Regions from separate parts of the Amycolatopsis sp. NPDC104587 genome, predicted to be linked through region 1. Evidence: riboswitches for the same ligand, from Rfam matches in the RefSeq annotation. Region 1 holds a riboswitch; the other holds the start of a gene.
What was found. Region 1 has a riboswitch for S-adenosylmethionine ahead of ACZ61C_RS23325 (aminotransferase class V-fold PLP-dependent enzyme). Riboswitches for the same ligand answer to the same signal wherever they lie in the genome.
Positions count from the first base shown of each region.

Region 2: another riboswitch for S-adenosylmethionine. It lies ahead of thrC (threonine synthase); the one in region 1 lies ahead of ACZ61C_RS23325 (aminotransferase class V-fold PLP-dependent enzyme).

Region 1 covers NZ_JBVJNO010000007.1:284,751-290,516, reverse strand. Annotated here, with positions in the region: gene ACZ61C_RS23345 (RluA family pseudouridine synthase) at 1-259, opposite strand, end outside; gene lspA (signal peptidase II) at 256-837, opposite strand; gene ACZ61C_RS23335 (hypothetical protein) at 925-1,557, opposite strand; gene ACZ61C_RS23330 (hypothetical protein) at 1,497-2,120, opposite strand; gene ACZ61C_RS23325 (aminotransferase class V-fold PLP-dependent enzyme) at 2,137-3,483, opposite strand; SAM riboswitch class IV at 3,521-3,635, opposite strand; gene ACZ61C_RS23320 (M23 family metallopeptidase) at 3,729-4,385, opposite strand; gene ACZ61C_RS23315 (potassium/proton antiporter) at 4,620-5,766, opposite strand, start outside.
Region 2 covers NZ_JBVJNO010000028.1:14,378-20,143, forward strand. Annotated here, with positions in the region: gene ACZ61C_RS47095 (EamA family transporter) at 1-738, opposite strand, end outside; gene rpsT (30S ribosomal protein S20) at 1,093-1,353, shown strand; gene holA (DNA polymerase III subunit delta) at 1,403-2,383, opposite strand; SAM riboswitch class I at 2,519-2,652, shown strand; gene thrC (threonine synthase) at 2,666-3,931, shown strand; gene ACZ61C_RS47115 (DNA internalization-related competence protein ComEC/Rec2) at 3,979-5,766, opposite strand, start outside.

The DNA.
Region 1 (5,766 bases):
CGTCGTGCAGGATCTTCATGCCCTCGACGGGCTCGGCGACGATCTCCACCGGGTTCGCCGGCTCGGGCAGCGTGACTTCCAGGAGCCCGCCCGCGGCCAGCCGGTCGGACTTGCCCGCGGGGCGACCGTCCAGCAGGACGTCACCCGATTCGGCCAGTTCGGCGACCACCGTGCGGGACAGGCCGAGCATCTTCGCGAGACCGGCGTCCACGCGCATCCCGTCAAGCCCGTCGGGCACCGGGAGCATCCGCGAGCTCACGCCTGGTCCTCCTGTGCTTCGGCCTTCTTCTTGTCCTTCGTCGACGTGCCGTCGTAGTCCTTGCCCAGCAGCGACAGCAGCACGATGAGCGCGCCGCCGACGCAGATCGCCGAGTCGGCGATGTTGAAGATCGCGAAGCCCTTGCCGTTGGGGGCGAACGCCGAGATGAAGTCGACGACGTGGCCCTGCAGGCCGCCCGGCGGGCGGAAGATGCGGTCGGTGAGGTTGCCCAGCGCCCCGGCCAGCACCAGCCCGAGACCGATCGCCCAGCCGATCGAGCGCAGCCGCCGCGACAGCCAGATGATCGCGATGACGACGGCCAGCGCGACCAGTGCCAGCACCCACGTCATCCCGGTCGCCATCGAGAACGCGGCGCCCGGGTTGCGGATCACCTGCAGGTAGATCAGCCCGCCGAGGATCCGGACCGGCTCCTTGCCCTCCAGGTTCGCGACGACCAGGTTCTTCGTCACCAGGTCGATCGCCCAGAGCACGACCGCGACCGCGAACACCCAGCCGACGCGGCGCTTCGGCAGCAGAGGCTTCGCCGGGACCTCGGGGTTCTCCGGCGCGTCGGCCACGGGGTCGGGCGCCGCTTCGGCGGCGGCTTCGGTCTCGGGTTCGGAGTGGCTGGGCTCGGTGCTCACCGGTCCATTGTCCACGCCTGGTCAGGGTGTGTCGGCGGCAGTGTCGCGGGGACGCCGGAGGAGGACCGCGAACGCCGCGGCGAACAGCACGCTCGTCGTGGCCAGCGCCCCGGTCACCGGGGTCGGTAACAGCACGCTGACCAGCGCGAACACCACGGTCACGGCGAGCACGAACCAGCTGCGCTCGTAGGCGGCCAGCACCAGCAGTCCCAGCGCCGCGACGAGCGCGCCCCGGACGTCGCCGGGCAGCCGAAGCTCGACGGTGCCGAGCAGGTCGAGCAGCGGGACGGCGGCGAGCGCGGCCAGGGTGCCGAGCACGAACCGGACGGGCCGCGGCGGCGTGCCGGCGCGGCGCAGGTGCAGCCAGTACCAGCCGGCGACGGCGAGCACCACGCACGCGAGGCCGGCGAGCCAGCCGAGCGCCGCGGGCGGCACGACGTTCGTCGCGTAGACGTCGGTGGAATACCACCCCGTGCCCCCGACCCCGCCGGTGCCGAGCCCGACCCCGGACAGGTCCTGGGTCAGCTCGTAGGCGCGCGAGTGCACGAACTGGCCGGCCTCCGGAGTTTCCGGGACCAGGGCGACCACCGCCATCACGAGCTGCGCGAACCCCAGTGCGGCCAACGGGAACCAGTAGTCGCGCGATCTCCCCATCGGGGCAGGATAGCGCCCGCCAGCAGGACGCCGGCCGAGATCAGCACACCGGGCAGGTCCGCGACGAGGACGGCGACCGCCCCGGACAGCACGGCGGCGGCGAGGATCAACGGACTGCGTTCCCACCCCGCGACGACGGCGAGGCCGAGCGTCGCCAGGATCGGGCCCCGGGCCGTGGCGTCGAGGCCGAACCAGCTGTAGGCGAGCAGGTCCAGCAGCGGCACCGCGAGCACGACGCCGGCGGCGGACAGCACCGCGGCTTTCGCGCCGAGCCGCCGGGCGTACCCGGCGACCACGGCGAGGAACGCGGCGATGAGCGCCCACTGCCAAGCCATCCCGATCCCACCGCGGTAGGCGATCACCGTGTCGGAAGTGCTGAGGAACTGCTGCGGGCCACCGTGGTCGTCGACGGTGAGCCCGAAGACGCTCTGGTACGACGGCGCGGCCGGCGCGAAGTGCGACGCCAGCTCGGCGGTCACGGCCGAGCGGCGGAACAGCTCGACCGTGACCAGGACCAGCTCGGCAAAACCGAGCAGTGCCAACGAAACCCCGTGCCTCCCCATCGGCCCAGGCTAGCGCTCAGCAGAACGGCGGCAGCTCCCGCGGGTCGCCCACCGGCGCCCAGCGGCCGTCCACCTTCGTGTACTCCCAGCGCGCGCCGCGGGCGACGACCTGGCGCAGCGCCAGCACCACGCGGTCGACGTGCTCCTCGGTGCTGCCGAGGCCGAGGCTGACGCGCACCGCCTGCCGGCCGTCACCGCCGGCGACACCGATGAGCCGCTTCGCCGCGATGTGGGCGCAGAACGCGCCGTCGCGCACGCCGATGCCGTACTCGGCCGACAGCACGGCCGCGAGCCAGGCGGGGTCGAAGCCGTCGACGACGAAGCCGACCGTGCCGACGCGGTCGACCGGCGCGTCGAACAACCGCAGCTCGGCGCAGCCGGGGATGCTCTCCAAACCCTTGCGCAGCCGGGTGAGCAGGGCCTGCTCGTGCGCTTCGACCGCGGCCCAGCTGCGGCTCAGGGTTTCGCAGGCGACACCGAGCGCGTACACGCCAACGGTGTTGGGCGAGCCCGCTTCGTGGCGCTCGGGCCCGTCGTTCCAGACCACGGCGTCGTCGGTGACGAGCTTGGTCGCGCCGCCGCCGGCGAGGTACGGCTGAGCGGCGCGCAGCCAGTCGGCGCGGCCGATCAGCGCGCCGGCGCCGAAGGGTGCGTACAGCTTGTGGCCGGACAGGGCGACGTAGTCGACGTCCAGCTCCTTGATCGAGACGCGGCGGTGCGGGGCGAGCTGCGCGGCGTCGAGGGCGATGCGGGCGCCGTGTTTCCGTGCCACCGCGGCGATTTCGGCGACCGGGAGCAGCTCACCGGTCACATTGGACGCCCCGGTGACGACCACCAGGCGCGGTCCTTCGGGGCAGCCGGCGAGCGCTTCGTCCACAGCGGACACCGCGGCGAGGCGGGTGCGCGGGGTCGGGATCCGCCGGACGTGCGGGCCCCGCCACGGAAGCAGCGCCGCGTGGTGCTCGGTGTCGAACACGACCACCGAGGTGCGCGGCGGGAGGCTGCGGGCGAGCAGGTTGAAGGAGTCCGTGGTGTTGCGGGTGAACACGACGGTGTCGGTCCGGCGCGCGCCGGCAAAACGGCGCAGGGCGTCGCGGGTGCGCTCGTAGAGCTTGGTCGACACCTGCGACGCGAAGCCGGCGCCGCGGTTGACGCTGGCGTACCAGGGCAGGAACTCGTCGACGGCGTCGCGGACGGCCGCCAGGCACGGCGCGCTCGCCGCGTGGTCGAGGTTGGCGTAGCCGATGTCGCCGCCGGTGACGAGCGGGACCCGCAGCGACGCGCCGACGACGGCCGGGATCTCCTGCGGGACAACGGTTTCGACGAGCTCGACGGTGCTGGTGCGGTCGATGGCGAGAGTCATCGGTGCCTCCTCGGCGGTCCGGGGGACCCCGGCGAGGGGCCCGCGCTTGCCCGTCGCACGACACGACCGGCCCGGTCTTCACCCGGGGCACCCCACCGCGGCAGGAGGGTTGCCGGCCAGCAAGCCGGGGCTTGACGCTGGCACTCATGACCTGGCTCGAAGGTAACCGAAACCGGACGCGGCAGCCAACCCCCGGTTCGCATTCTGAGACGCCGCTCACAGGACTGCGCAGGATGCGAGAAGGGTCAGAGCTTCGCGCGGAAGTGGCCCGGCAGCTGCGTGACGGCGTTGTCCGCGAGGTGCGTCGCGGTGCCCTGGTACTGCTCGGATCCGGCTGTGAAGCGCCAGCCGCCCAGGGTCTTCCCGTCGACCGGCTCGCCGTGGGCCGCGGTGACCGCGGTCGAAACCTCGGCGAAGGACTTGCCGTCCCAGTTCGCCGCCGGGGCGTCCGGCAGCGTCCAGAGCGTGAAGTGGACGTGCGCGCCGGTGCTGCTGCCGCCGCACGGGAGCGCGTTGCCGGTCGAGCCGAGCTCGGCCCCGGCCTCGACCTGCTCACCGTCGGTGACCTTGATGCCCTCCATGTGGTAGTACCCGGTCCGCCAGCCGCCGGCGTGGTCGAGGGTCACCCAGTCGCCGCCCGCGCAGTGCTGGAGGTGCACGGTGCCGGCCAGCGGGGCCCGCACGGTGCGGTCGGCCGGGCTGAAGTCGACGGCGTTCTTGACCCTGGTGCTGCCGTCGTCGGAGTGGATGCCGGCCGAGTACACCTGCTGGCCCGCCTTGAACGGCAGGGCCAGGGCCGGGAACGGCGCCACTTCGGCGCTCGCGGCCGGCGAGGCAAGCAGCCCACAGGCGGCGGTCATCACAGCGGCCAGAACCGCCCCACGAACATGCAGCTTCGTCACCGTGCGTACTCCTTTGGCTGTTCACTCACCCATTCGAACTAACCGGATCGAGCGCACAGTAGGCCAAAGGTTGGATCACTGGGAAGATCACACGGCGTTTTTATGCCCGATGATCACCCTCGCGGAAAAAGATCACCAGGTCAGCGCGAGAACCGGACAAGGACCGGACAAGACGCAGGCCAGCGCCGGCCCAGTCGTCCGATCGATCACGGACTGACCACGACCACGAACGGGCTAGCGGCCCGACTCGCCCTTCCAGCGGGCCAGGCGCCCGGCCCGGTCGACCGCGCGGAGCCGCCGTTCGACGGTGTCGCGGACGACGCTCGTCGTGACGACCAGCAGCTGGTCGTGCTCCTGCAGCCGGCTCGTCTTCTGCGGGGTGAAGCCGGTGCCTTCGCGCACGACCAGGCTGACGGTCGCCCCGACCGGCAGGCGCAGCTCGGACAGGTACACGCCGTGCAGCTTCGACCCGGGCTGGATGCGGACCTGCAGCAGCTCGGCGCCCAGCTCGTCCAGCGGCGCGGAGTCGACCTCGATCTCGTGCGCCTCGGACTTCTTGGACAACCCGAGCCAGCGCGCGAGTGGCCCGAGCGTCGCGCCCTGCAGCAGCGTCAGCACGATGACCAGCACGAACACCGCGCCGACCAGCCGTTGCGCGTCCGGCAGCCCCTGCGAGAGCGGGATCATCGCGAGCACGATCGGCACCGCGCCGCGCAGCCCGGCCCACGACAGGAACACCTGTTCCCGCCACGGCAGCTTGAACGGCAGCATCGACAGCACGACGGACACCGGCCGGGCCAGCAGCAGCACGACGGCGCCCGCGACCAGGCCCGGCACCAGCGTCTCGAGCAGCCGGCCCGGCGAGGCGAACAGCCCGAGCAGCACGAACAGCCCGATCTGCGCCAGCCAGCCCAGCCCTTCGGCGAACGACAGCGTGTCCGAGCGGTGCGGCAGCCGCGAGTTGCCGAGCACCAGCGCGGCGACGTAGGTGGCGAGCAGCCCGGACGCGTGCGCCAGCTGCCCGGACGAGTACGCCACGACGCACACCGCGACGGTGGCGAGCGGGTAGAGACCGGTCGCCGGCAGTGCGGCCCGGCGCAGCGCGATCCCGCCGAGCCAGCCGAAGGCGAGCCCGATGGCCAGGCCCGCGCCGAGCTCGTAGACCACCAGCAGCGGCAGCGTCCAATCCACAGTGGTGCCTTCGGCCAGCACGACGACGGCGATGTAGGCCGGCGCGTCGTTGATGCCGGACTCCAGCTCCAGTGCGCCGACGAGCCGTTTGCCGACACCGGCCGTGCGCAGCACCGAGAAGACCGCCGCCGCGTCCGTCGAAGCGAGGACCGCGCCCCACAGCAGGGCGAACCGCCAGTCCAGGCCCAGC
Region 2 (5,766 bases), on a different contig from region 1:
GGCGGGCGCGACCAGGCTGACCGGCGCCATGGTGAGCGCGAACAGCACCAGGACGTACGCGATCGGCGAAAGCACCGCGACGACGAGCACCTCGCGACGCTGCTCGCGCCAGATCCGGCGCACCTCCCCGCGGTCGGCCAGCGCGCCGGGCACGAGCAGCACGCTCTGCAGGACCGACCCGAGGCCGAAGTAGACGATCGGCGGCACGCCGAGGCCGGTCACCGCGTGTGCGTCCCAGAGCGTGTAGCCGGCGATGACGGCGCCGGTCAGCAGGCCGTAGAAGATCCCGGCCTTGACCGCTTGCGGGTCGCCCGCCTTGCGGCCGGTGCTGATCACCAGCACCCCGGTGATCACGAGGAACGCGCCGAGCAGGCCGAGCAGGCCCGGCCGCTCGCCGAGCACGAGGACGGCGGCCAGCACCGACAGCAGCGGCCCGGTGCCGCGCGCGACCGGGTAGACGACCGAGAGGTCGCCGACGCGGTACCCGCGCTGCAGGACGATGCCGTAGGCGATGTGCAGCACCGCCGTCACGACGGCGGCGAGCAGCCAGCTCCACTGTGGACGGTCCGTTTCCACGACCAGCAGCACGACCGTCACCGGCAGGAGCAAGACGGCGGAAGCCGTGTAGTAGAGCCAGACGAACTGCGTGCCACCGGAGGAGATCCGCTTGGCGGCCAGGTTCCACGCCGCGTGCACGACCGCGGCGACGAGGACGAAGGACAGGGCGGTGGCGTTCATGGGACCCTTTCGGGTTTTCGCGCGCGCGAAAACCGGGTCCTCCAGGCTTTTGCCCCGTCAGATGAACGACCGGCCGTCCGGGCCCGCCGATGGTGCCGCTCGGACCAGACCCGCCGGTCCTGGTTGTGTGGTGCGGTGTGTGCGGACCGGCGACGGAACCCTAGGCACTGACCGCCCTCCACCGTACTCCCCATGATCGGCGGCGCGCAGGTCCCGGCGGACGAGGCCGGGAGCCGGGCTGTTAGAGTTGTCGCTCGCTGCCCGTGCGGCATTCCGTCATGGAGGAAACCTGTTTTCGAGCAGGGCCACTTCAGCGCGGCGGCGAATCTCACCGAGTGAAACAGGAGTTGCCCTATGGCCAACATCAAGTCGCAGATCAAGCGCATCACGACGAACGAGAAGGCGCGTCAGCGCAACCAGGCGATCCGGTCCTCGGTGAAGACCGCGATCCGCAAGGTCCGCGAAGCCGCCGAGGCCGGCGACAAGGCCAAGGCTGCCGAGCTGCAGCGCGACGCCGCCCAGAAGCTGGACAAGGCCGTCTCGAAGGGCGTCATCCACGCCAACCAGGCCGCCAACAAGAAGTCGGCGCTCGCGAAGCGCGTCAACGCGCTCTGAGCAAGCTGTTTCTGGAGAAGCCCCGGCCTCGGCCGGGGCTTTCTTCATGTCAGCGGTCGCCCTTGGCGGCCGCCACCTCCAGCACGGCTCGTTCCAGCGCGTAACCCGGGTCGGCCGCCACGCCCTTGACCTCGGCGTTGAGCCGCGCGACCACCCGCATCGCCGTGGCCAGCCCGTCCTGGTTCCAGCCCCTGGACTGGCCCTGCGCCTTGCGGATCTTCCACGGCGGCATGCCCAGCTCGCCGGCCAGCTGGTTGGGGTTGCCCCGGCCCGCACCGGAGACGCGGGCGATCGTGCGGACGGCGTCGGCCAGCGCGTCGGCGACCAGGACGTGCGGGACCCCGAGCTGCATCGCCCAGCGCAACGACTCCAGCGCCGCCGCGCGGTCACCGCTGACCGCCCGCTCCGCGACCGCGAACCCGGTCACGTCGGCCCGGCCGCGGTGGTAGCGCCGGACCGCTTCGGCGTCGACCGCGCCGCCGGTGTCCGCGACCAGCTGGGTCGCCGCGGAGGAGAGTTCCCGCAGGTCGGAGCCCACGGCGTCGATGAGCGCGGCGACACCGGCCGGGTCGATCTTGCCGCCCACCCGGCGCACCTCGTGCCGCACGAACTGCTCCCGCTCGGCGGGCTTCGTCAGCTTCGGGCACTCCGTGACTTCGGCACCGGCCTTTTTCAGCACGGCCGGGAGCGTCTTGCCGGCCTTGCTGCGGCCACCGCCGGTGTGCACGACGACCAGCACGACCCCGTCCGCCGGGTCCTTCAGGTAGGACGCCACGGCGTCGGCCAGCTCCTGCGAGATGTCCTGCGCCGACTCCAGGACGATCACGCGGCCTTCGCTGAACAGCGAGGGGCTGACGAGTTCGGCCAGCTCAGGGGCTGTGAGATCGGACACCCGGACCCGGGTCAGCTCGGCGGTCGCGTCGATCGCGCGGGCCGCGGCCAGCGTCTCGCGGACGGCGCGCTCGATCAGCAGTTCTTCCTCACCCAGGACCAGGTGCAGCGGGGGCGGGGCGGTGGCTTGCGCGGTCACCGGAGGATCCTCTCACTTCTCCGAACGTGCGCCCGCTCCGGTGATGTGGAGCCGCCACCATGGCACGGTCCGAACGCCATGTCGTACGGTGTCCTCGAGGCGGCGCGTTTGTGGCGCGCCCCGACAACCGAATACCGCTCATCCAGAGGGGCAGAGGGAACGGCCCGACGAAGCCCCGGCAACCGGCGTACAGCCCGTCATCCCGCGATCGCGGGGTAGCTGACGACCACGGTGCCAATTCCGGCCCGCTTCGGCGGGGCAGATGAGGAAAGGAACCTCGCGATGACCGCAACCCTCGGCACGACCTCCACCACCAAGACCCCGGATCTCGGACCGGCCGTCGAACTGGTGTCGAAGGAAGAGGGCCACCGGCAGCCGCTCGCCCCCGAGTTCGTCTCCGCCGAAGACTTCTCGCCGCTCGAGGTCGCCTACGACTTCGGCCGCGTCCGCCGCGAAGACATCGAGGCCGGCCCCAAGAACATCTGGCGCTACAAGAAGCTCCTCCCGGTTCCGTCGAACATCGAAGAAATCCCCAACACCGAGCCCGGCGCGACCCGCCTGGTGCGTGCCGACCGCCTCGCCAAGGAGCTCGGCCTCAAGCGCGTCTGGGTCAAGGACGACACCGGAAACCCGACGCACTCCTTCAAGGACCGCGTGGTCGCCGTCGCGCTGGCCGCGGCCCGCGAGTTCGGGTTCGAGGTGCTCGCGTGTCCCTCGACCGGCAACCTGGCCAACGCGACGGCCGCCGCGGCCGCCCGCGCCGGCTGGCGGTCGGTCGTGCTGATCCCGAAGTCGCTCGAGCGCGCCAAGATCCTCACCACCGCGGTGTACGACGGCGACCTCATCGCCATCGACGGCAACTACGACGACGTCAACCGCCTCGCCACCGAGCTCGCCGGTGAGCACCCGAAGTGGGCGTTCGTGAACGTGAACGTCCGGCCGTACTACTCGGAAGGCTCGAAGACGCTGGCCTTCGAGGTCGCCGAGCAGCTGGGCTGGCGCATCCCGCCGCAGATCGTCGTGCCGATCGCCTCCGGTTCTCAGCTCACCAAGGTGGACAAGGGTTTCCGCGAGCTGGGTCAGCTCGGTCTCGTGGACGCCAGCCCGTACAAGGTGTTCGGCGCCCAGGCCACGGGCTGCTCGCCGGTGTCGGCCGCGTTCCGCGGCGGCCACGACGTCGTCCAGCCGGTGAAGCCGGACACGATCGCCCGTTCGCTGGCGATCGGCAACCCGGCCGACGGCCCGTACGTGCTCGACATCGTCAACCGCACCGGCGGCGCGATCGAGGACGTCTCCGACGAAGAGGTCGTCGAAGGCATCCGCCTGCTGGCCCGCACCGAGGGCATCTTCACCGAGACGGCCGGCGGCGTCACCGTCGCCACGGCGAAGAAGCTGGTCGAGACGGGCAAGCTGGACCCGGACGCCGAGACGGTGCTCCTCATCACCGGCGACGGCCTCAAGACCCTCGACGCGATCGAGAACCACGTGGGCCCCAAGGCGGTCCTGCCGCCGTCGGCCGCCGCGGTGAACGAGGCGCTCGGGTACTGATCTTCCCCCGGCGGTGGGCCGGGGCGGGCCGCGTGGCTCGCCCCGGCTCATCGGCGCGGTGGGCCGCGGGGCTCACCTCGGCGTGAAACCGCCGGGCCCGCCGGTTCGCCTACCACGGCGGTGTCTCCGTCCTGGTCCGTCCGGGTCACCCGAGCGCCCAACGCCATCAGAGTGTCCATTGTGGACTTGCTGGGATGTCCGTAGGTGTTGCCCGCGCCCACGCTGACCAACGCCACCCGCGGTGCCACCGCGGCGAGGAACGATGGCAGCGAGTACCGCGAGCCGTGGTGGGGGACCTTCAGCACCTCCGCTTTCAGGTCTGCGACGTCGGCCAGGAGATCCGCCTGCGCGGCCAGTTCGACGTCGCCGGTCAGGAGCATCCGGCCGGCTGCCGTTTGCGCCCGGAGGACCAGCGAGCTGTTGTTGATCGTGGTGCCGTCCTGCCCGGCCGCGCGGGCCGGGACGTAGCGCGGGCCGAGCACGTCGAGTGAGAGCCCGGGCCAGTCCAGCCGCTCCCCCGGGTTCAGCTCGACCAGCGGCACGGCTTGGCGGGACGCCTCCGCGGCGACCTGCCGCCACGCCCACTCCGGCGCGCGCCCCGGCCCGACGGCGATGCCGCCGACCGCGCGGCCGTCGAAGACCGACGCGAGCCCGCCGATGTGGTCGGCGTGCAGGTGGCTCAGCACCACCAACGGGATCCGGTCGACGGCGAGCCGGTGCAGGCACTCGTCGACCGGTCCCGGCTCGGGTCCGGTGTCGATGACGATCGCCCGTCCGGGCTCGGCGGTCGCCAGGACGACCGCGTCACCCTGTCCGACGTCGCATTCGACCATCGCCCAGTCGCGCGGTGGCCACGCCGGCGCGATCACCCGGACCGGCACGAGCACCAGCAGCGCGCCGACGACCAGCACGGCCATCAGCAGCCGGATCCGCCGGTGGCGGGCGGCCAGCACCAGCACGACGAGGACACCGGCGGCGAGCAGGCCGCCGGCCCAGCCGCCGGGCCACGCGACTGTCGCGCCCGGGGCTCGTGCGCCGTGCCGCGCCACCGTGATCAGCCAGCGTGCCTCCGGATCGGCCAGGTGCACCAGGACTTTCCCCGCGCCCGGCCACCAGGGACCGGTGACCGTCGCCAGCACGCCGAGCACCGTCGCCGGGGCCACGACCGGTGCCGCGAGGACGTTGGTCAGCACCGAAACCAGGCTCACCGAGCCCGCCATGCCCGCGATCACCGGCGCGGTCACGAGGAACGCCGCCAGCGGGATCGCCAGCCCTTCGGCGAACCCCGGCGGGACGCCACGGCGGACGAGCGCGGCCGCCCAGCGAGGCGCGAGCAGCACGAGCCCGGCGGTGGCGAACACCGACAGCGCGAACCCGAAGTCCGTGGCCATCGCCGGATCCGCCACCACCAGCACGCAGACCGCGAAGGCCAACGCGGGCAACGCCGAACCGCGGCGTCCCAGCGCCAGAGCCAGCAACGCGACCGCCGCCATGACGCCGGCCCGCAGCACGCTCGGCTCCGGGCCGACCAGGACGAGGAACCCGGCCAGGCACGCCCCGGCCGCCACCGCCGACAGCCGGGGCCCGAGCCGGACCAGGCGCAGGAGGAGCAGCACCGCGCCGCAGGCCACGGCGAGGTTCCCGCCGCTGACCGCGGTCAGGTGGGCGAGGCCGGCGGTGACGAACTCCTGCTCGACCCGCGGCGACAGGCCGCTCGTGTCACCGAGGACCAGGCCCGGCAGCAACCCGGCGGGCTCGTCCGGCAGGCTCTGGCACAGGTCGTGGAGACCCGCGCGCAGATCGGCCGCTGCCCGCTGCCACCACGGCGCGGGGCC